Regions from separate parts of the Blautia sp. JLR.GB0024 genome, predicted to be linked through region 1. Evidence: riboswitches for the same ligand, from Rfam matches in the RefSeq annotation. Region 1 holds a riboswitch; each other region holds the start of a gene.
The links. A riboswitch is a leader RNA that binds a small molecule or an ion and turns the genes downstream of it on or off. The one in region 1 is predicted to bind cobalamin.
Positions count from the first base shown of each region.

Region 2: another riboswitch for cobalamin. It lies ahead of V8Q34_RS10390 (ABC transporter substrate-binding protein); the one in region 1 lies ahead of V8Q34_RS04975 (DUF2284 domain-containing protein).
Region 3: another riboswitch for cobalamin. It lies ahead of nikB (nickel ABC transporter permease); the one in region 1 lies ahead of V8Q34_RS04975 (DUF2284 domain-containing protein).

Region 1 is NZ_JBANBF010000002.1:167,785-175,620, reverse strand. It holds gene V8Q34_RS04980 (LacI family DNA-binding transcriptional regulator) at 113-1,141, opposite strand; gene V8Q34_RS04975 (DUF2284 domain-containing protein) at 1,406-1,987, opposite strand; cobalamin riboswitch at 2,386-2,589, opposite strand; gene V8Q34_RS04970 (UDP-N-acetylglucosamine 1-carboxyvinyltransferase) at 2,689-3,981, opposite strand; gene V8Q34_RS04965 (shikimate kinase) at 4,233-4,739, opposite strand; gene V8Q34_RS04960 (flavin reductase family protein) at 4,736-5,320, opposite strand; gene V8Q34_RS04955 (glycoside hydrolase family 31 protein) at 5,345-6,853, opposite strand; gene V8Q34_RS04950 (putative manganese-dependent inorganic diphosphatase) at 6,885-7,836, opposite strand, start outside.
Region 2 is NZ_JBANBF010000003.1:481,369-489,204, reverse strand. It holds gene V8Q34_RS10405 (GNAT family N-acetyltransferase) at 18-512, opposite strand; gene V8Q34_RS10400 (cupin domain-containing protein) at 807-1,208, shown strand; gene V8Q34_RS10395 (hypothetical protein) at 1,205-1,633, shown strand; cobalamin riboswitch at 1,680-1,883, shown strand; gene V8Q34_RS10390 (ABC transporter substrate-binding protein) at 2,052-3,236, shown strand; gene V8Q34_RS10385 (FecCD family ABC transporter permease) at 3,252-4,334, shown strand; gene V8Q34_RS10380 (ABC transporter ATP-binding protein) at 4,331-5,086, shown strand; gene V8Q34_RS10375 (CGGC domain-containing protein) at 5,103-5,456, shown strand; gene V8Q34_RS10370 (NUDIX hydrolase) at 5,610-6,233, shown strand; gene V8Q34_RS10365 (GNAT family N-acetyltransferase) at 6,271-6,711, shown strand; gene V8Q34_RS10360 (APH(3') family aminoglycoside O-phosphotransferase) at 6,808-7,572, shown strand; gene V8Q34_RS10355 (GNAT family N-acetyltransferase) at 7,592-7,836, shown strand, end outside.
Region 3 is NZ_JBANBF010000004.1:441,103-448,938, forward strand. It holds gene V8Q34_RS12925 (glycoside hydrolase family 13 protein) at 1-1,780, shown strand, start outside; gene V8Q34_RS12930 (AraC family transcriptional regulator) at 2,014-2,943, opposite strand; tRNA gene V8Q34_RS12935 (tRNA-Leu) at 3,356-3,441, opposite strand; tRNA gene V8Q34_RS12940 (tRNA-Tyr) at 3,477-3,558, opposite strand; cobalamin riboswitch at 3,755-3,934, shown strand; gene nikB (nickel ABC transporter permease) at 4,122-5,060, shown strand; gene nikC (nickel transporter permease) at 5,062-5,886, shown strand; gene V8Q34_RS12955 (ABC transporter substrate-binding protein) at 5,907-7,526, shown strand; gene V8Q34_RS12960 (ABC transporter ATP-binding protein) at 7,537-7,836, shown strand, end outside.

The sequences.
Region 1 (7,836 bases):
TTTGAAATTTATTAGTAAAAGCATACGCTTAAAACTAATCTTTTCTTTCGTGTCCGTGCACGATAAAGGTTAAATTTTTTCTCTTTACCCTTGATCGGATAAAGAGAATTTTTCATAAGTTATATTTTGTTGCTATAAATATATGCGTCTTTATTGTAGATTCCTTTGGTTTTGTGCCATATAAAAGATAACGCCCTAAAATTTCAACTCCCAGAAATCCCTGCCTGAAGGGCTCCTGACAAATGGTGGCTGAGACAACACCGGATTTCAAATTTTCCCGCACAATATCCGTAAGGTCATACGTTACTATACGGAGCTTTCTTCCGCAGTCCGACTCACGGACGGCCTTTATACCACCCTCCACACCTGCTGATGCAAAACAGATCGTAGTCAGTTCAGGCTTCTCTTTCAGCAGCGCTTTCACCTGTTCATATGATTTCTGGTCATCGTCGTCATTCTCAATAACTGCTTCCACTGTTATATTACTGTAATCCCTTTTCAGAGTTTTCTTTATTCCCCTGAGACGCTGCTCCTGTGCCATGACCATACTGGAACCGATGATCAGGGCGACATGTTCCTCGAATCCATTGCTCATCATACCCAGCAGTTCACCTGCCACACATCCGCTGGTTATATAATCGCACCCCACATACGCAAGATGTTTTACACTGGATATGTCTGTATTTATAGTTACTACCGGTATATTTGCGTCTTCCAATTCCTGGATCTTATGTGCCACATTTTGGGAATTAACCGGAGTTATTACAAGACCAGATATTTTTTCTGCCAGAAGTCCATCTATTTCTTTTAGTAAAAGGTCTGCGTCAAACCCTTTAATCTTTCTGACAATATTCTGTATTCCAAAGTGCCCCATTTCCTCCAGTGCGTTGTTGACACCATTGATAACATCATTAAAAAAGGGATTGCCTTCCGAACAAAGGATTACTCCTATTGTCTTGGTATACTTTTTATTTGCCAGTGTTCTGGCTGCCATATCGGGCTTATACCCCAGCTCATCTGCTATTTTTATGATTCTTTCCGCTACCTGCGGATTTACACCCGGTCTGTGATTTAAGGCCCGGTCCACTGTCCCTCTTGATACATTCGCTGCTTCTGCGACTTCTCGGATTGTAACTTTCATGGTTTCTCCTACGCCGTGTCCGTGCACGTTTGATAATTGTATTATAATCTATACAATCGCTTTTGGCAATTGTCTATAATATGCGAAATTTGTCATTAAATTTTGTGAATATTTACCAACTTTTGAGATTGGTCTGTCTCGATCAGCAGATATGATACAAACCTTACAAAAAATGGTACTCCATTTACGAAGTACCATCTAAAATTCATGTAATTATGAGCCCGGACTGCTCCGTATCTAATCTTCTCTGTAATCCGTTATTCTTTATTTTTTATCAAAGAGATACATACTAAAAAACGAAACCACATCCCCATTCCACTGCATATCCATATTGCAGTGTTTCGCCATTTTCGCCGCATCTATACAGTACGCAGACAGACAGGAAAAGCGATTCTGCTCCTGCACGCATGGTTTTCCTTCCGGCATATTACATACGTCGCACAGGTTGCAGGGTCCGCACATGATGAACATACCGTCCTCATCCAGTCCTTTTCTCTTGAGTTCTTCTACTGTGCGCAGTGTCATCCGGGTGTGTATCTTCTTGATCTGTTTTGTCTCCGCATCATCAAAGATGTTGTTAACCGGGGTTCTGGACTGGAAAACTACCGCCTGGCGGTACCGCATGACTCTGTTCTGCATCTCCTCCGGGGTTCCGCAGTAGGGTGGACATCCATAGTTATTGCCATAATTTCCACAGTCGTTCTGTTCGCAGAACCTGCGGAACTCATGTTCAAATTCCAAATCTTCCGTGTTCATCACGGCGGCTTTTGCAAACCCCGCTTCCTCAGCTGCTGCAATCAAGTCTTGTTCCCGCATATTACCGATTCTCCCTTCTGATCCCTTCATTCCGGTTTTGCTCCAAAACAGCCAAACGATATAACCTGGCCTGTGGTCATTTTCCTAAGCCGTATTTCCGCACCGGGGCAGTGCTGTCTGCGTTCATTTCCCATTGAAGCAAAAAAGCTGCTGTCAGGCAGTAATCCCACAGCAGCCGTATACACTATTTTTTCCTGCAGGAGGCCCATAGGCCGATTCGTGTCAGACCAATCCATGATTATTGAGATTACCCAATAATCTATACATTTGGGGTGCGGAGGAAATGTATAGATACACGATCGTCCCCGGTGACCCCCTGCTTTTATGGATGCATAAATTCCTCACACAGGTTCCTGTTTCGTTCACGTTCCAGGCAGGCATTCCATATCAAATATCATAATGGATAGGAAACTTTCTTCGGAAGTTTCAACCTTTTACTTATCCAAGCAGGTTTCCTGACTCGCAGATCTCCGTTCAGCGCTCCTTCTCATATAATTTCTTATACAATGGCTCATTGCGCTTCGCTCCCTGCTCACAGTGACCGGATCGTCCAGGTTTTTCACCTGATTCCCTTTTCACCGGAATTTTTTAAGAGGGCAAAACTGAATCCCGGTGCACTCGGTAAGCTGATATGGAATTTATACACATGATTACCTTAGCACAGCATCCGATATCTGTCAATTATATTTTCCCGCATGAAAAAGGCTGGCTAAAAAAGCCAGCCTATGGATTCATCCTACACGAAGCTGAAATTTCTGTATATCCTTTTCACTGGAAACCTTCTCAATCTCTGCTCCCAGGCATCTTAATTTCTCTTCAAAACGCTCATATCCTCTCTGGATATAAACAATATCGTCCACAATGGTGATTCCCTCTGCCGCAAGCCCTGCAATGACAAGAGCCGCTCCCGCGCGCAAATCGGGCGCACTTACCCTGGCACCGGTCAGTTTGTGTACGCCGTCAATAATGGCTGTATTGCCCTCCACCTTGATGCTGGCTCCCATACGGGAGAGCTCGTCCGCGTATTTGAAACGGTTCTCGAAAATGGACTCCGTCACAATGCTTGTCCCCTCCGCCAGTGTCAGTGCCACAGTAAACTGGGGCTGCATGTCTGTGGGATAGCCCGGATAGGGCATGGTTTTTACATGGGTGCGTTTCAGGCGTTTGGAGGCTACTACGCGTACCGCGTCGTCAAATTCCTCCACCTCACATCCGATCTCCTCTAATTTGGCTGTGGTCGCCTCAAGATGCTTCGGAATCACGTTCTTCACCATGACATCCCCCATGGTAGCTGCCGCCGCGCACATGAAAGTACCCGCCTCGATCTGATCCGGAATGATGGAATAACTGGTTCCGTGAAGCTTCTCCACGCCTTTGATACGGATAACATCCGTACCGGCGCCTTTGATGTTGGCTCCCATACTGTTCAGGAAGTTGGCTACATCCACCACATGAGGCTCTCTGGCCGCATTCTCGATGGTGGTATTGCCCTCTGCCATGGCGGCTGCCATCATGATATTGATGGTCGCACCTACAGACACCATGTCCAGGAAGATATGCTTTCCTGTCAGCCTCTCCGCTTTGGCGACAACTGCGCCGTGCAGAATATCAACGGACGCACCAAGAGCCCGGAAACCTTTCAGATGCTGGTCAATGGGCCTGCTTCCGATGTTGCAGCCTCCGGGAAGAGGAACTTCCGCTGTCTTGTATTTTCCAAGCAATGCGCCCAGAAGATAGTAGGACGCTCTGATTTTCTTGATATATTCGTATTCCACGCTGATGTTGGCTATGGTGGAACCTGTGATCTTCACCTCTGTGGGACTGATTCTCTCAACAGATGCGCCGATTTCCCTGATTGCCTCTAATAAAACATTGATGTCACGTACGTCCGGTAAGTTCTCGATGTAAACCATTTCATCCGTCATGATTGCCGCCGCAAGGATGGCCAGTGCCGCATTCTTCGCGCCGCCGATCTCCACTTCGCCGACTAACGGGTTACCGCCTTTGATAACATATTGTTCCATATTCACACCTCTATATTTTATTTATGCTCCCCGCCGGTATACTCGGTACCAGAAAACATAATCTCGTCTACAAATTTACTTTTCTTTTTCATCTGATCGGATAAAAGACAGACTTTCCGGCAGGTTCATGATTTGTCTTCCTGCTAAGATAGTCTACGACTTAAATATTATATTATAACAGATAAAGCAATTTGTAAACAAAAATTAATATTTTCATTTTTTATTCATAAACCGACATTTTTTATTCTCTGTCACTGTTTCAGTCTTTCTACAATTTTCTGTAAAGTTTCCTCCACATCCAGATTTTTCTCATCAACTGTGATATCCGCATACTTTTCGTACAGCGGTATGCGCTCATCGTAGAGTCCTCTCAGGTCCTGACCCTCCTTCAGGACAACACCGCGTCCCTTCAAATTACTGAGGCGTTTGTCCAGGGTATCGTAATCCAGTTTCAGATAGACGATCTGTCCTGTCTCTGATAGATGTTCCATGGCCCGGCTGCAGTACACCACGCTCCCCCCTGTGGCGATAACAGCCTTTTTGGCATCTTTGGCAACCTGTACATTGGCATCTTCCTCTGCTCTGAGGAATCCTTCCAGCCCGTCCTGGGCAATGATCTCACTTAACAGCCGGTTCTCCCTCTCCTGGATCACCAGGTCTGCATCTATGAACTGGTATCCCAGTACCTTTGCCAGAATGACTCCAACCGTACTTTTACCCACACCGGGCATTCCGATCAATACTATGTTTCTTTTCATTTTCTGCTTTTCTTCTTTCTGCGCTTCTTAACACTGTATCCGAAGGTTCCCAGCTTTTTCCCGAGGCTGTAATACTCTCCGTGGGAATAGACAATGGGATTGGCAAGAGCCAGGTCAAATTTCCCCTTCTCATTCATGTATTCTTTGTCCACATGTACGGCCAGCACATCCGCAAGGAACATGCTGTGGCTTCCGTACTCCGTGATCTCCTTCACACGGCACTCTATGGAGACCGGTGACTCTTTTATCATCGGGGCACCCACATGGGAAGCCTCCTCTCTGGTGAGATGGGCCATTTTAAACTTGTCCACATCCCTGCCGGATTTTACCCCGCAGTAATCTGTGGCATATGCCAGCTTTTCCGTGGTCAGATTTATGACAAACTCTCTGGTACTGCAGAGCATTTTATAGGAATAGCGCTCCGGCCTTACGGAAATGGATACCATGGGCGGATTGGTGCAGACCGTCCCGGCCCATGCCACGGTAATGATATTGTCATGCCCTTCTTCATCCGCCACCGTCACCATCACGGCTGGCAGCGGGTAAAGCATGTTTCCGGGCTTCCATTCTATTTTAGACATTTTGTTTCCTTTCTTCAAAGGTTTTTATTCGCATTTTTCGAGCACAATCGGCTCTCCGTCCTCCGGAGTAAGCTCCATGAGGGTTCCTTCACTCTGGATCACGGTGCCGCGAAAACACCATTTTCCCTTTGGCACAGCCACATTTCTGGATGTTCTGCCTTTTTCACAGATAGGTGCCACCAGAATATCTTCTCCCAGCATGAACTGGTCATTGACCCTCTCGTATCCGCCCTCAGGAAACTCATATGCCATATACCGCGCGATGGGTTCCCCTGTCCGCGCAGCATGGTGGGCAAGCTCCAGAATCCTGGCAGCATAGCGTTCCCTCAGTTTCACACTCTTTAATATCCTGTCATAGCTTTCCCTGCCAAGCACTCTCCAGGGCGCTGCGGAGAACTGCATAACGGGCAGGAGACAGGCAATCTCACTGTGCCGGTTGAACAGTTCCTGGTCCAGATTGCCGCTGTTTTCCTGGAAATTCACGTATTCACCGCCGCCGATCATATCCGGACTGCCAAAGGGATGTCCTGTGATCTCCTGCATGAGGGTGTCGGGCAGCAGCGCCCGGATGCCCTCCTCGCCCCAGTTGTGGGGCTTGTCACAGAGTCTCTGCATCAGGGACATTCCCCCTGCCTTAAAGGCCATACGCAGCTCGTTGAACGGGAATTTCTCCGCGTAAGCGCACCAGAGGCGTGCCATCTCATTGGACGTGACACCGCCGGCAGTGACCATGTCGTCAGGATAATAGAGCACGTCCGCCCCATCGAACTTAAAACCATCCACGCCAATGGCTCTCAGGGCCTGAAGCTGCTCATCCAGCCAGTTTACAGCCGTCGGATTCGACAGATCCAGGGCAGCGGACCAGCCATTCCACCACTCTGTGATGAGAGGCATTCCGTCAGGATTTTTAATGAGAATATCCATAGCCTTTGCCTGACGGTACTGCAGGGTGTCCGGAGTAATGTAGGGACAGATCCAGAGCATGACAAAAAAGCCTTTGCTGTGAAGTGTCTTCAGCATTTCCTCCGCATGGGGAAATTTTTCCCGGCTGAAAACCCATTTCCCATAGTAGTCAGACCAGCCGTCATCAATCATGAGCACACCTGCAGGCATGCCGTTTTCCAGAATCTGATCCGCGTAACGAAGAATATCCTCTTCATTCTGCCAGAATGTAAGCTCTATCCATGAATTGTAGACCGGATTTTTGAAAAATTCATCACTCAGGGTGTTTTCCCGGAAAGGAAAATGTTCTCTGCAGGCGGCCAGATACGCGCCTTTTAGGTTTACATAACCTTCTCTCAGTTCCACATTCCGGTCAATTGTAATGTTTCCGCCGCCAAAATGCAGCAGAAAGCCCTCCTCACACCAGATGTAGCGGCCCTTTGTGGATACAAAGAAGGGTACTGCCTGATTTGTACTGTCATTTCTCCGCAGATCGATCTCTGCTTCACTGGAGGCATCGTAGGGCTGCGCACAGGAGCCGTATACATATCCGCCGTACCAGTATTCATTTTCTAAAATTGGAAATACCATATCTTCCTCCCGTATAAGACCCCGCAGAGTCCTAGTTATTATTCTGCTGCAGCGTACCGATAAAGGCCGGGATAAGCTGCTTCTTCCTGGAAACAACTCCCTGAAGGATATAGCCGCCCTCCTCCTCTTTCACACCAAAGGCATCCTCCACCAGTTTCCCGCTTCCGTCCCCGTAACAGATGATCTCTGAGGATTCGTCCAGTATGTTGGTAAGCATGATGAATACCATAGTGATCCCGTTCTTGCCGCATTCCTTTTTCATAAACGGAATCAGGCGTTTCTTCAGATCCTTCAGCTCCTCCTCATTCATGGAGCTGATCTGACCCACGCCGAAGTTGGTGTCATCTGCGGTAAAGCGTTTGAAATCCTGATAGAATATGCCTTCTGTGGTCTTTCCTTTCAGATTGCTTCCCGCTGTGAACATTTCTTTTGCAAATTCTTCTATATTTACACCGGCAATAAGGGCCAGCGCCCCTGCTGCCATCTTGTCCATATGGGTGCAGGTGGGCGAACGGAACATAAGCGTATCGGAAATGATGGCCGCGCAGAGAAGCCCTGCAATGTTCGGCTGTATTTCCATGGCTTTCTCCGTATATATCTGATACATAATGGTGGCAGTGCATCCCACCGGCTGATTTCTGAACATGATGGGCGAAATGGTTTCCAGTGATCCCAGTCTGTGGTGGTCAATGATCTCCAGGATATCGGCTGCATCAATATTATCCACTGCCTGAGTCTTCTCATTGTGGTCCACCAGGATCAGTTCTTTCTTCTTCATGCCCAGCAGGTTTCGTCTGGACACGGTTCCGATGTATTTTCCATGCTTGTTCACCACAGGGAAAGCCCTGTGTCTGTTCTTAACCATCACATCCTTGATATCGTCCGTAAAGTCGTCGGTCTGAAAGGTTATCAGATTGTCCTTCTTCATAATGTGTTTTACGGGTATACTCTGGTTGATGAGTCTTGCCACTGTAAAAGTATCC
Region 2 (7,836 bases), on a different contig from region 1:
CTCCTGACATATCAATTCTATAGACGCCACCATATCGTTTCATCTCTTTTAAACTCTGTGAAACCGCATGTTTTCAATATGTTCTGAGAGGCAGAACCCTCCGGGTCTGTTTCTGCGGTCACATGCTGTACTCCGTCCTGACCAAGTGCCCACCGGCACAGAGCTTTCACAGCTTCCGTCATATATCCGTTATGTTCAAAGGCCTTTCCAAGGCCGTAACCGATCTCCACTTCACCCTTTTCATCGGGAATATCTTTGAAGCTTGCAGAGCCTACAACAGTCCGGTCAGATTTTCGGATCAGAAACCAGAAGGTGTACCACATATAATGTGCGGGATTTTTTTTACACGCGAGAAGCTGTGAGGATACAATTTCCTTAAATATGCCCTCCATGGGTTCGGCCTGATAGGAGCAGTCAAGTTCTTTCTCCAACTGCGGGATACGGTCTGTCCATAATGCAAGCTGGGCGGGGGTAAGGGGGAGGATGGTTAATCGTTTCGTTTCCAGTTTCATAAGCACTCCTGTGATTTGTATTTTGGCGGAACTATTCTGCCGGTTCCTTTGAAATGTTTCCCGAATCTCCATTACGGAGAAATCCGGGGAGCGCAGATAGTATTCTGCCTGATATGGATAAGTCTATCATAGATTGAGGACAGGTGTAAATGGAAACTCTGAGGAGTTGCATTGTCAATAAGCAGGGAATCCTGTATAATCAAAACAAGTGACAGATTCCTGCTGTCCGCAGTGACGCTTCCGTCGGCTTTAAAAATTGCAGAATGGACAGAGTGAAAGGGGAGAGGGGATAATATGAGAGAAAGACTGGAAATAGACCGCCAGGGGAAAGGGATACACGCAGTGAAGGAGAACCGCACAGCAGTGGATTATTTCATCTATCCGGAATACGAAATCCATCTGAACAGTCTTCCGGCAGGGGCGGTTCAGGAGTGGCATTACCATTCGGAAATAGAGGAAATCCTGGTAGTGACAAAAGGAATTCTGACCTGTAAGTGGAAGGAAGAGGGGAAAGTCCGAACATCCCGGGCAAAGGAAAAAGAGATTGTGCGGGTGCAAAATTCGATTCATACATTTCAGAATGACACGGAGGAGAACGCGGAGTTTGTTGTCTTTCGTTTTGTTCCGGATGGAGTGGATAAAAGGGAACAGATAAAAAAAGATAAGAAGCTTGCTGAGGAGGCAGAAGAAATATGAAGGATGAAGAAAGAAGCCGGACCGGCAATCATGCGAAAGCTGATTCCGGCAGCAGGCCGGAAGAGGAGAAAAATAACGAGCCAAAAGGGACGCCCGACAATGAACCGGAAGAGGAACCCGGCAATGAACCGGAAGAGGAACCCGGCAATGAACCGGAAGAGGAACCCGGCAATGAACCGGAAGAGGAACCCGGCAATGAACCGGAAGAGGAACCCGGCAATGATTCGGAAAAGTTCCCCGACAATGATACGAAAAAGACTAACGGCAATGAATCGGAGGAAAGCGAAAAGGGCCGGCGTTTGGCTATGGGTATCAGCATGGGGATTATTTTCGGTGTGGTTTTTGGACAAACCATATTCGGAAACCTGGGTACAGGCATTGCCATAGGACTCGCCCTTGGCGTGGCGCTCGGAAGTATAAAATAAAAGGATTGTTGAAATAAACAGTGGTTTGTGGTAAGCTAAGTTCGGATAATGGAATAACAGATTGAGTGACTGCCGGAATTTATAGAAGTATTCCGGTGGGTAAAAGGGAATCAGGTGAGAATCCTGAGCGATCCGGTCACTGTAAGAGGGAAGTCTGATTTCGCAGTACCATTGCGGCATATGCTGTGAGAAGGTGAAATTAAGGCGTTGATCCTCAAGTCAGGAAACCTGCTCAATATGGGATGAGATGGAGCTTCCGAGGAAAGTAACATCTGGAGTGCATTTCCTGCAGGGAAATGTGCTTTCTGGTGCTTGCTTTTTAGCAGGCATTTTTTATTTGCAGTGATGAAAAAACCAGAATCATGTTCCGCGTTAAAATGTTCTCCCATTATCTACAACAGAGAAAAGGAGAAAAAACATGAAGAAAAAACAAATTGCAAAGAAAATGCTGGCAGTTTTGCTGGCAGCAGGAATGATGCTGGGAACAGCGGCTTGCGGCTCAGATGGAAATAACAGCGGAGATTCCGAGCGAAAGGATGCTTCAAGCATCAAGGAAGAGAACCGGGCAGCCGCAGATGAGACAGATAAGGGTCAGGCTGCTGCAGATGGCACAGACAAGGACAAGACAGGAGAAACAGATGCAGATGATACAAATACAGAGGAGACATCTGCAAAGAAGACCGAGTATCCGCTGACGATCACTACCTACGGCACAGACGGTTCTGAGCTGCAGACCACCTATGAAAAAGCACCGGAGAAAGCTCTTGCCGTATACCAGGGAAGTGTGGAGACCATGCTGGCACTGGGGCTGGAGGACCGGCTTGTTGGCACTGCCGGCCTGGATAATGAGGTGCCGGATGAGCAGAAGGCTGCATTTTCAAAGACAAACTATCTGGATGAGTTTGCGCCGTCCCTGGAGACAGTGACTATGCTGGAACCGGATATGATTTTTTCATGGGGTTCCTATTTTGGTGAGACTACACTGGGAGACGCAAAAGGTTGGGTTGATAAAGGTGTCAATATCTATATAAATACCAACACACGTTCCAAGAAAGACGGAGAATCGTATAAAAGAACACTGGAGAATGAATATACCGATATCTTAAATATGGGTAAAATCTTCGACGTACAGGACAAGGCAGAAGCGATTGTCAGTGACATGAAAGATACAATTTCCAAGGTGGAGAGTAAGACAGCCGATATAACGGAGCGTCCGACAGCCATGATCGTAGAATTTATGGATCCTATCACCAATTACGGGGCAGGAAGCCTGGGCGGTGATATGGTGACAAAGCTGGGCGGTGAACTGGTTAACCCGGATGCCTCCAGTGTCGGCAGGGAAGATATTGTTTCCGCTGATCCGGATGTGATTTTTGTAGTATATATGCCGTATTCCGGTGATGACCCGGAACAGGTAAAACAGGAGAATCTTGATAAGATCCTGAAGGATGAGGCCTATGCAAGCCTGGACGCAGTGAAAAACGGCAGGGTGATCCCTATTATGCTGAGTGAAATGTATGCGAGCGCGACACGTACCAAGGATGGTATTGTCACATTTGCGGAAGGACTTTATCCGGACATTGAGCTGGGTCTGGAAGAATAAGAGGGATAGCAGGCGATGACAGGAACAAAGCAGGGGAAGCAGAAAAAGCTTCCCTTTCAAGTATACATTTTCATTTTGGCAGGACTGCTTTTTCTTTTAGTATTTTCAGTTCTGGCTTCTATTACATTTGGAAATGCGGATATTTCCGTCAGGGAAGTGTACAGTGTGGTGTTATATGAGCTTTTTCACATTGACAGGTTTTCTGCATTTTCAAGCGGTGCCGTGCATGATGTGGTCTGGGTCATCCGTTTTCCAAGGGTAGTCGTTGCTCTGACAGTGGGAATCGGGCTTTCGGTCTGCGGTGTTGTCATGCAGGCAGTTGTGAAAAATCCGCATGCGGACCCCTATGTCCTGGGCATTTCATCGGGTGCATCTCTGGGAGCGACACTTGCGGTCCTGTTTGGTGTCGGATATGTGTTCGGGGCAAATTCCGTGGGAGTCATGGCATTTTTAGGAGCAATGGTCACATCATTTGCTGTTTTATTTATTGCAGGTACAGGAGGGCCCTCCAATGCGGGAAAGCTGATTCTGGCAGGTATGGCTGTGAGTGCGGTATGCGCCGCTTTTTCAAATTTTGCGATTTATTTGGAAAACAACACAAACGCAAATACAGAGATTTTATTCTGGACCATGGGAAGTCTGTCAAATGCAAACTGGAGCAAGGTGACAGTTACGCTTCCTGTTATGATATTAGGTACCTTGATTTTCTGGTCCCAGTTCAGGAATTTGAATCTGATGCTTTTGGGAGATGAAGTCTCAATCACCCTGGGGACGGATTTACGGAGAGTCAGAAACAGATATATGGTTATGGCTTCCCTTATGGTGGGGTTTGCGGTGTATGCTTCGGGAACCATTGGTTTTGTGGGACTGATCATCCCCCATGCGGTCCGCATGATTTTCGGTACAGACCATAAACGTCTGATTCCCCTGTGCGCTTTGGTGGGCGGCATTTTCCTGATTTGGGCGGATGTGCTGTGCAGAGTGCTGCTGAAAAATGCGGAGCTGCCCATAGGGATCCTGGTATCCATGATTGGCGCACCGTGCTTTATCTATCTGATGATGAAGCGTTCCTATGGATTTGGAGGTGGTAAATCATGAAGGTATCCGCTGATAATATCCGTCTGTCCTATGGCGCAGAAGAAATCTTAAAAAGCGTGTCCATTGGAGCAGAGGATAAAGAGTTTGTAGGATTGATCGGCCCGAACGGAAGCGGTAAGTCCACGCTTTTGAAATGTATTTACCGAATCTTAAAACCAAATGACGGCTGTGTTATGCTGGACGGCAGTCCGCTTCAGGATATGAGCTACAGAAGCTCGGCAAAGAAAATGGCAGTAGTCGCCCAGCATAATTATTATAACTTTGACTTTTCTGTCCGGGAGGTAGTTCTCATGGGACGTTCTCCCCATAAAAAAGCAATAGAACGGAATAATGCCCGGGATTATGCCATTGTGGACAATGCGCTGTGCACGGTGGGAATGGAACGTTTTGCAGACAGAAGCTTTTCCACACTCTCAGGCGGGGAGCAGCAGAGAGTGATCCTTGCCAGAGCGCTGGCCCAGCAGACACCCTGCCTGGTGCTGGATGAGCCCACCAACCATCTGGATATTACCCATCAGCTACAGCTTCTAAAAATTGTGAAAAATCTGAATGTGACGGTGATCTCCGCAATCCATGATCTGAACATCGCAGCCATGTTCTGTGACAGGATCTATGTCCTGAAAGATGGAATAATCGCGGCAGAGGGAGCGCCCAGAGAAGTACTGACCAGGAAACTGATCAAAGAGATTTACCAGGTGGAGAGTGAGGTTGTGGAGGACAGCAGGGGACAGATGCACATTTTATTTACATAGGCGGTAAGAGAAAGATATGGAGAAGATAGGAATTTTGACCTGTATCCATGCCAATAATGTCTGTACAGGTGCCGGATGCCTGAAGGCATTTAATCATCGTAAAGATTTTTTCAAAGGATATGCAGCGGATACAGAACTGGCGGCATTTATGACGTGCAATGGATGCAGGGAAGATAATCCGGAAGAGCCGGAGGAAGATGCAGGGATCCGGGAAAAAATAGACAGGCTCTCAGAGGAAAATATTCTGAGAATGCATGTGGGCGTATGCAGACTGGATGACAATGGACAGGAGTGCAGCAGAATTGCTGAGATCTGCAGTATGCTGGAAAGCAGAGGAATCACAGTGATACGCGGGACTCACAGAGAATAAAACAGATGACAACAGGCACCGGCGAAAACCGGTGCCGTTTTTCTGCTCTGCGGCTGTTTTTATCTCTTCCTTTCTGCTATAATAGGAAAAAGCAGACAGAATTACGAAAGGAGCAGCAGACGGGCATAAGCGGCCCACCTGCGATCAAGACATATGAAAGACGAAAAACGAGACTGGCTGGACTGGGCAGTAGAGCTGCAGAGTCTTGCCCAGAGTGCCTTATATTACTGTAAGGATAAATACGATATAGAGCGTTTTGAACGAATCCGGGAAATTTCAGCGGAGATGATCAGCCGGCAGGCAGATATGCTATTTGAGAAAGCAAAAGATTTGTTCTGCTGTGAGGTGGGTTACCAGACGCCGAAGATGGACTGCAGGGCAGCCATAATTGAGGGGGACAAGATCCTTCTGGTACAGGAAAATGACGGCAGGTGGTCCATGCCCGGCGGATGGGTGGATGTGGATCTGTCTGTGAAGGAGAATACCATCAAAGAGGTGAAGGAGGAGGCCGGCCTGGACGTGACGGCTGACCTGGTCATTGCCATTCAGGACAGGGAAAAACACAACCAGCCCCGGTACGCATACAAAATCTGCAAAGTTATCATACTCTGCACCGTGATCGGCGGACACTTTGAAAAAAATCTGGAAACAGTGGACAGCGGCTATTTTTCCATGGATGAGCTGCCGCCTCTTGCGGAGGATAAAAATACAAAGGAACAGATCGCCATGTGCTTTGAGGCAGCCGGAGCAGAGCACTGGAAGACACAGTTTGACTGATTCCGGAAGAATGCCCATGAAAAAGGAGGACAGATAAATGCTTACATATAAAGAAATTGAGAAAGAGGATCTGGCATCCCTTGCAGCCATGTATGTGGAGACCTTTAATGCGCCGCCCTGGAACGATGCCTGGACCCCGGAGACTGCGGGAACCAGGTTGCGGCAGATGGCAGAGGCAGAAACTTTTTACGGCATCTGTGCGTATGAGGAGGACGTGCTCTGTGGTATGATACTTGGGTTTGCCGAGCAGTTTTATGACGGGGTTTTGTTTGAGATAAAAGAATTCTGTGTAAGAAATGCCAGCCGCGGAAATGGTATCGGTTCTGAAATTTACCGGGAATTTGAGCGGCGGCTCCGCAAAAGAAACATTGAGAAGGTTCAGCTCATGACCCTGCGTGGAAATGCGACCGAACATTTTTACGAAAAAAACGGTTTTGAGACAGATAAAGATTTGATCTTTATGAAAAAACAGATTTGATTTAAGTGTCTTTGAAGCGTCATTTTGGCAGTCCGCACGCCGCTGTCTGCCGAAAACGTTTTTAAATGCACTTTGACACAGAAATGAGAGGCTGATATGAAAAGAACACTTCCGGAGCGTATAAGAGAATATACGGAACACCGGGAATACAGGAAAGATACCATAGGCAGGTCCGGTTCGGAAATATTCTGCTTTTCTGATATGGTATTAAAAGCAGAGCGGGAGAAAAACGAGTCCCGCAGTGAACACGAAATGCTCAGATGGCTGCAGGGCAGGCTCCCTGTTCCGGAAATCATCTGCGCGGAAAAAAACGGTGATATGAGATACCTTTTGATGACAAAAGTCAGAGGAAAAATGCTCTGCGATGAGCAGTATCTCAGCAATCCAAGACTTTTGGTACATCTTCTGGCAGAAGGACTGAAAATGCTGTGGACAGTGGACATAAACGGCTGCCCGTTTAAGCGGCATCTGGATTACAAGCTGGAACAGGCATCCCTGCGGGTGGCAGGAGGCCTGGAGTTTGACGAAGATCCGGACACCTATGGAAGAGAAGAATTTGAAAGCCCTGAGGAACTTCTTCTGTGGCTGAAGGAGCACAGGCCGGAAGAAGAGACCGTATTCTCACACGGGGACTACTGTCTGCCCAATCTTTTTGCAGAGGATAACACCATCAGTGGTTTTATAGATCTGGGAAGAGCGGGGACAGCGGATATCTGGCAGGATATTGCCTTGTGCGTGAGAAGCTTAGAGTACAATACGGAAAAAAATAAGGGATGTGTAAATCTTCTTTTTGAGGAACTGGGAATGGACCCGGACTGGGAGAAGATTCGATACTATGTATTGCTGGACGAATTGTTTTGACAAGAAAGGAGAACAGGATATGCAGCACAGAGGAACAGTGGAACTGGAGACAGACAGGCTGGTGCTGCGCCGTTTTACCATGCACGACGCAGAGGCGATGTTTCATAACTGGGCAAGGGATGAGCAGGTGACAGCCTATCTCATGTGGCCTGCCCACAAAAGCCCGGAGGTATCCGGGGAAGTCCTGGAGGAATGGATCTTCCACTATGGGGAGAAGGATTTCTACCAGTGGGCGATCACGCTGAAGGAAAACGAAGAGGAACC
Region 3 (7,836 bases), on a different contig from region 1:
GGTGCGGGAGATAGACCCGCATTATTCCTTTGGCATTGTGCCGGGCTTTAAGACTCCGGAATGGGCAAAAGGCGCGGTGATGTACCAGATATTTGTGGACCGCTTCTGCAATGGCGATACGGCCAATGATGTGGTGACAGGAGAATACTGCTATATTGACGAACATGTACAGAGAGTGGAGGACTGGTACCGCTGGCCGCAGTCCATGGATGTGCGGGATTTCTACGGCGGTGATCTGCAGGGGGTCTGGGATAAGCTGGACTATCTGCAGGGGCTGGGGGTAGATGTGATTTATTTTAATCCTATCTTTGTCTCCCCCTCCAACCATAAGTACGACAGCCAGGACTATGACTATATTGATCCCCATTACGGGAAGATCGTCAGTGACGGCGGGGATGCCCTGAACTGGGGCGACAAGGATAATTCCCATGCCTCCAAATACATTAAAAGAGTGACTGATTATGAGAACCTGGAGGCCAGCAATGAATTTTTTGCCAGATTTGTGGAGGAAGTGCACAAAAGAGGTATGAAGGTGATTCTGGACGGCGTGTTCAATCACTGTGGTTCCTTCAACAAATGGCTTGACAGGGAGCGGATATATGAGCACCAGGAGGGATACGAGAAGGGCGCGTACATTACAGGGGATAGTCCCTACCGCACGTTTTTCCGTTTCCACAATGAATTTGACTGGCCGTATAACCAGTTTTATGACGGCTGGTGGGGGCATGATACACTGCCTAAGCTGAACTACGAGGATTCCCCCATGCTGTATGAATATATTATGAAGATTGCCAGGAAGTGGGTATCACCGCCCTATAATGTGGACGGTTGGCGTCTGGATGTGGCAGCGGATCTGGGACACAGCAATGAATATAATCACCAGTTCTGGCGGGATTTCAGAAAGAATGTGAAAGAAGCCAATCCGGAGGCTATTATTCTGGCCGAGCACTATGGTGAGGCAAAATCCTGGCTCCAGGGTGACCAGTGGGATACTGTCATGAACTATGATGCCTTTATGGAGCCGGTCACCTGGTTTTTGACCGGAATGGAAAAGCACAGTGACGAGTACAGTGAGGGGATGTATGGCAACAGCGACTGTTTTATCAGTGCCATGCAGTATCATATGGCAAGCTTTTATGCACCGTCTCTGATGACTGCCATGAATGAACTGTCCAACCATGACCATTCCCGTTTCCTTACAAGGACAAACCACAAGGTGGGCCGTGTGGCGCATCTGGGTTCCGAGGCAGCAGGGCAGGACATCAACAAGGCAGTTTTCAGGGAAGCGGTAGTCATGCAGATGACATGGCCCGGTGCACCCACGATCTATTACGGAGATGAAGCCGGACTGTGCGGATTCACGGACCCGGACAACCGGAGAACATATCCCTGGGGCCGGGAGGACAGGGAACTGATCCAGTTCCACAGGGACATGATCGCCATTCACAAGGGGAACCGGGAGCTGATAGACGGCTCTTTAAAGTTCCTGGCAAATGATTACCAGCTTTTGTGCTACGGCAGATTTACGGACAGGGAAAAAACTGTGGTGGCTGTGAACAACAGTGACCAGACCAAGATGGTGGAGTTGTCTGTCTGGGAGCTGGGGATATCCAGGAGCAGGGAAGCGCGTTTTAAACAGCTCATCGTGACCGGTGACTTCGGCTATAGCCTGATTAAGAAGATTCATGTCTGTAAGGGCGGAGTTGTGCGGATGAGAGTGCCCTCCCACGGAGCCATGGTGATTAAATGTGTTGTGGATAAAGACAGAAGAAATGATTAAAAGCATACAAAAAGACCGGCTGAATGTGCCGGTCTTTTTATCATGCCGCAGACCGGAATCGAACTATTACAGTTTCATCATCTGTGCAGATAACTATAATCTGTGCATGATTTAACTATTATTAGTAATTAATGGAATGAAAAACACTTTATATTTTGCAAGTAATTCACGTTTTAATTTCTAAAGAGAACTGGGGCTGCCCCACATATTGCAGAGCAGCCCATTCACGTTTGCTATACCTTTTTCTTTACTGCATACCACAGTTCAACGTAGCCCATATCGGAATCCCCGCCGTAAATCTCAAAGTTCATACCATTCACCTGCTCATATTCAGCGGTAGGAAGCCATTCAGAAAAAAAACGCTTATGCAAGTTATTTATAACTTCGACAACATTATCCCATTTAAACTTTTCAGACGGAAATATTACCCATGTGCTCGCAGGTATATTCGCAACTGTATATCCGTCAACCTTGCTGTTTTTATTTTTGAATGCACACTGCATATATGCGAATGTCCCGGGTTCCGTTTGTTTATAATCACATACCCCATGTACCTTGCATAAGCCGGGGCTGACAAACAGAGGTAAATCACCGGCATCTGCCGCAAGTTTTTCATATGCACCGTTCACGTAATTTTGATTCCAAAGCTCATGAGGATTGTTTGGGTGTACAGCGTTATCATGCAGAATATCTGCATTCACACCTATTCCATCTGTATTAAAAATACCCTCGTAGCCAAAAACCTGAAATGCCTCTTTGTTTTCAATGCGATAATCCATTCTTTTCTCTCCTTTGACTGAAATTTGGAAAGAAATTCTTGGGTATGCTTTAAGTGTTACACCACCAGCGCGCGCTTCCGTCGGTGTAACCCCGTGGAGTGTTCGAAACGCACGTGAAAATGAAACCGGCGAATCGTAACCATACTTTAAAGCGAGATCAATCACTTTGATATTGCCACCTTGCTGCAGTTCCATTGCTGCCATCGTCAGCCTCCTTCTGCGAATGTATTCCGTTAGCGAAATATCGGTAATAAATGAAAACATCCGAGAGAAGTTATAAATTGAACAACAGGCAATTCGTGCCAGCACTTCTTGATCGATCTCACCTGTCAGGTTATTCTCCACATACGCGAGTGCCAAATCCATACGGGTTAATAAATCCAAAAATCTCCCTCCCTTCAAACAAAGTATACTCAATATATAAATTGCTGTCGCAACATTTTAAGCCGAGTATTGTATAATTCTATATTTATATCATACCATAGAAAAAATATCTGGAACATATATATTATTAATATTTAACGAACTACGCTTACCTGAGCCATGTTCTGCTGGTGCGGTATCCGGGAGACGGACACAGGCACAAAGGAAACGGGGCTAAAGCGTATCAGAATCCACGATCTACACTATAGTTGTGCCACACTGCTCTATGCAAATGGTGTGGATATGAAATTCATACAGTAATGGCTTTGATATAGTACGCAACTATAGGTAACTTCTCTGTAGTCACTGTTGCGGCAGTTATACAACACAAAAAAGACTCAAACAATTACTTGTTTAAGCCTTTCCTGATTACTGCCGCAGACCGGAATCGAACCGGTACGGGTATCACTACCCACGGGATTTTAAGTCCCGGGCGTCTGCCAGTTCCGCCACTGCGGCAAAAGATATCGGATAGGCGAACCTATCCGATAAAATGGACGGTGGTGGATTCGAACCACCGAAGCAATTTGCAGCAGATTTACAGTCTGTCCCCTTTGGCCACTCGGGAAACCGTCCATGTTTTATTTAGATATGTCAGTTCTCTCTGACAAGATATTATTATAACAGATTTTTTCCAGATTGCAAGGGCTTTTTCGGTATTTATTTGAAATGAAGCGGATAGATAATGGATGGGAAATTTTTATCTATAACAAATTGTGATGTATAAAGAGTTGCAATCCATAAATATTCAAGTATAATAAAGACTTAGAGATTGATCATACAGGATATAAGTTGCTATTGCAGCATGAAAAGAGAAACCGGTGCAAGTCCGGTACGGTCCCGCCACTGTGACAGGGAGCGCTCAGATGTTATGCCACTGGACAGAAGTCCGGGAAGGTATCCGGGTGCGCTGAACTGAAGTCAGGAGAACTGCTTATATCTTTAAGATGTTTCGCACGGCTGATGGGAACTCTTGAAATAAGGGCAGGATTCTGCATTTTTAGGTAAATTTTGAGAGTTAGGGACAGTCTGTGTATCGGGCTGTCCTTTTTTGATGCGCAGAAGGAACGCGACTGCATCCGGCAGCGATGCGGACCGCAGATATCTCAGAGCTGTTAATAACAATGGAGGTGAAAAGGTTGAACAAGAAAAACACAGGCAGAAGGCTGGTCCAGATTGTGATCGTACTGATGGGAATCAGTTTTTTTACATTTGGACTCACCTATCTGTCGCCGGGGGATCCGGCGGAGATCATGTTAACAGAGTGCGGCAATGTGCCCACGCCAGAACTTCTGGAAAAGACAAGGGCTGAACTGGGACTCGACAAACCGTTTCTGGTGCAGTACGGAACCTGGCTGAAGGGAGTGATGACCGGAGATATGGGAACTTCTTATTCTATGAAGGTTCCCGTGGTGGACAAACTGGTATCCTGTTTCTGGCCCACACTGGAACTGGCGCTGGCTTCTCTGGTCATCATGGTGCTGATATCCGTTCCGCTGGGAATCTTATCAGCAGTCTACCGGAATAAATGGGTGGACTATCTGGTGCGGGCGCTGACCTTCCTTGGAGTATCGGTTCCGAATTTCTGGATCGGACTGATCCTTCTGAGTATATTCGGTGTGACGCTGCGGTGGGTAACCGTTTCCGGGGGAAGCACGGATTTCAAATCCCTGATCCTTCCCGCCGTGACTTTGGCTATTGCCATGTCCGCAAAATACACAAGACAGGTGAGGATAGCTGTTCTGGAGGAACTGAACCAGGATTATGTGACGGGTGCCCGCATGCGGGGAATCAGGGAGCGAACAATTCTGTGGAAGCATGTGCTGCCAAATGCCATGCTGCCGCTGGTGACCCTGCTGGGTCTTTCCCTGGGAAGTCTTCTGGGAGGAACCGCAGTGGTGGAGATCATTTACAACTGGCCGGGCATGGGCAGTATGGCGGTAAAAGCCATTTCCTGCAGGGATTATCCCCTGGTACAGGGCTATGTGCTGTGGATCGCACTGCTCTACATGGGAATCAATCTGCTGGTTGACCTTTCCTATACCCGTCTGGATCCCAGATTAAAGGAGGAGCGGTGATTTGAAGGTATTAAGATTTTTGAAGAACAACAAACAGTTTACCGTCTTTCTTCTTCTGGCCCTGGCAATTGCGGCAATAGCTGTCTTTGCACCCTGGATCGCTCCGCGGGACCCCTATGATGCTGTGATGAGTGATTCTCTAAAGGAGCCGGGGAGCACTTATGTCTGGGGAACTGACAAGCTGGGGAGGGACGTGCTCTCCAGAGTTATATACGGAACCAGGTCATCCCTGACCATGACGCTGTGTCTGGTGGCGGTCATCTTTGTGGTGGGGACTGCTCTTGGAATTCTGGCGGGATATTTTGGCGGAGCTGTGGACGCTGTGATCATGCGGATTGCGGATATGATGATCTCCTTTCCCGGTCTGGTGCTGGCAATCGCCATAGCAGGTCTTCTGGGGCCAAATATGGTAAATGCCGTTATTGCCATCTCGGCTGTGAGCTGGACAAAATATGCCAGACTTGCCCGCAGTATGGTCCTGAAGATCAAACAGAACCTGTATATTGATGCGGCTGTTGTAACAGGAACGAAAAGGGGCAGCATAATTATGAAATATGTGATCCCCAACATGATCACAACCATGGTGGTGACAGCAGCCACAGATATTGGGACCATGATGCTGGAGTTGGCATCCCTGTCCTTTTTGGGATTCGGGGCGCAGGCGCCCACCCCGGAATGGGGGCTGATGCTCAATGAGGGCAGAACCTACATATCCAAAGCCCCCTGGCTGATGATCTATCCCGGCATTGCCATTGTAGTCGTTGTGGTCGTCTTCAATATGCTGGGCGACAGTATCCGGGATATCCTGGACCCAAAACAAGAGTAAAACAGAAGGAGAAAAGAGATATGGATCAATTTTACAGAAAAATCATGTGTGCCCTGCTGGCGGGAAGTCTTGCAGCGGGATTGCTGGCAGGCTGCGGAAACAGCGCCGGGGAAAAGGCGGATACAGAGGATACGGCAGCTTCCGGGGAGAACTCCGCCTTAGATAAAACAGGCGGAGACGGCGGTGAGATCACCATAGGCGTTACAAGCTTTGCGGATACTCTGGAGCCTACAGAGCAGTATTTCAGCTGGGTGGTGTCCAGATACGGAGTCGGGGAGACGCTGGTGCGTTTTGATGAAAACGGCGAGATCGTGCCCTGCCTGGCAGAGAGTTGGGAGATCAGCGAGGACCAGCTCACCTGGACGTTTAAGATTCGTGAGGGAGTCAAGTTCTCTAATGGGGATGACATGACACCAGAGCTTGTGAAAGCATCCTTGGAACGTACCTTTGAGCTCAGCGACAGGGCAGTCTCCTTCTTTGAGCCTGCATCCATGGAGGTGGACGGACAGAACCTGCTTATCAAGACAAAAGAGCCGGTGGCCATCCTGCCGGGAAGTCTGGCAGACCCGCTGTTCCTCATTGTGGATACCCAGGCGGATACGGACGCCTTTGCCATGGAAGGTCCCATCTGTACCGGACCTTACGCAGTGGAATCTTTCAGCCCCACAGATTCCTGCGTTGTAGTCCGCAACGAATATTACTGGGATGGGGAAGTGCCTCTTGACAAGGTGACGCTTAAGTGCATAGATGACCAGACAACGCGTTCCATGGCCCTGCAGACAGATGAAGTGCAGATCGCGTACAATCTGAAGACGGAGAATCTGGCAGATTTTGAGGACAGCGGGGAATATAATATACAGCAGTTAGAGTCCCTGCGGTCCACCTATGCCTTTATGAACCAGAATGGCGTGCTTGGTGATAAAGCACTGCGCCAGGCGGTCATCAGAGGGCTGGATAAGGAAACTTACTGTGATACCCTGCTGGAAGGCGGAGCCACAGCGGGAAAAGCTCCGGTTCCCCCCACACTTGATTTTGGCTTCGATGAGCTGAAGGATGAAAACGCATATGACCCGGACGGCGCGAAAGCGCTTCTGGAGGAAGCAGGTTACAAGGATACAGACGAGGATGGATTTGTGGAGACACCTTCCGGAGAAAAACTGGAGCTGAATTTTGTCATATATACAAGCCGCGAGGAGCTCAATGTCTACGCGCAGGCAGCACAGGCGAGCCTGAAGGATATCGGAATCAATGTAAAATTGAATACAGTCAGCTATGAGACTCTGCTTGACATGAGAGATTCCGGAGAATTTGACATGCTCATCTGGAATGTCCTGGTGGCAAACACCGGTGACCCGGAAAAATATCTCCGTGAGAACTGGTACAGCACCTCATCCTCCAACCAGATGGGATACAGCAATCCGCAGGTGGATGAGCTTCTGGACCAGCTTGTCACAGAATTTAATGAGGATACAAGAAAGAATCTGATCATGCAGATACAGCAGCTCATCATGGATGACGCGGCAACGGTGTTCTTCGGCTATGAAACCACCTATCTGTTTTCATCAAAAAGTGTGACAGGGGTGAAGATGTATCCCATGGATTATTATTGGCTGACCAAGGACATTTCCCTGGCTGAATAGAGGAGAGGATATGCTTGAGATCAAGGATTTGACAGTCCGTTACGGAAAGCAGGAGCCCACAGTGGAGAGTTTTCAGCTTTCCATGAAAAAAGGCGAGATTGTCAGCATAGTAGGTGAGAGCGGCAGCGGCAAGACAACGGTGATCCGGGCAGTGCTGGGAGCGCTCCCCGGTTCGGGATATATAAGCGCCGGTGAGATATATTTCCAAGGGGAGGCACTCACACAGAAATCCGGGGAGGAGTGGCGAAATCTGAGAGGAACCAGAATGTCCATGATCTTCCAGGACTGCGGCGGAACCCTCAACCCCATT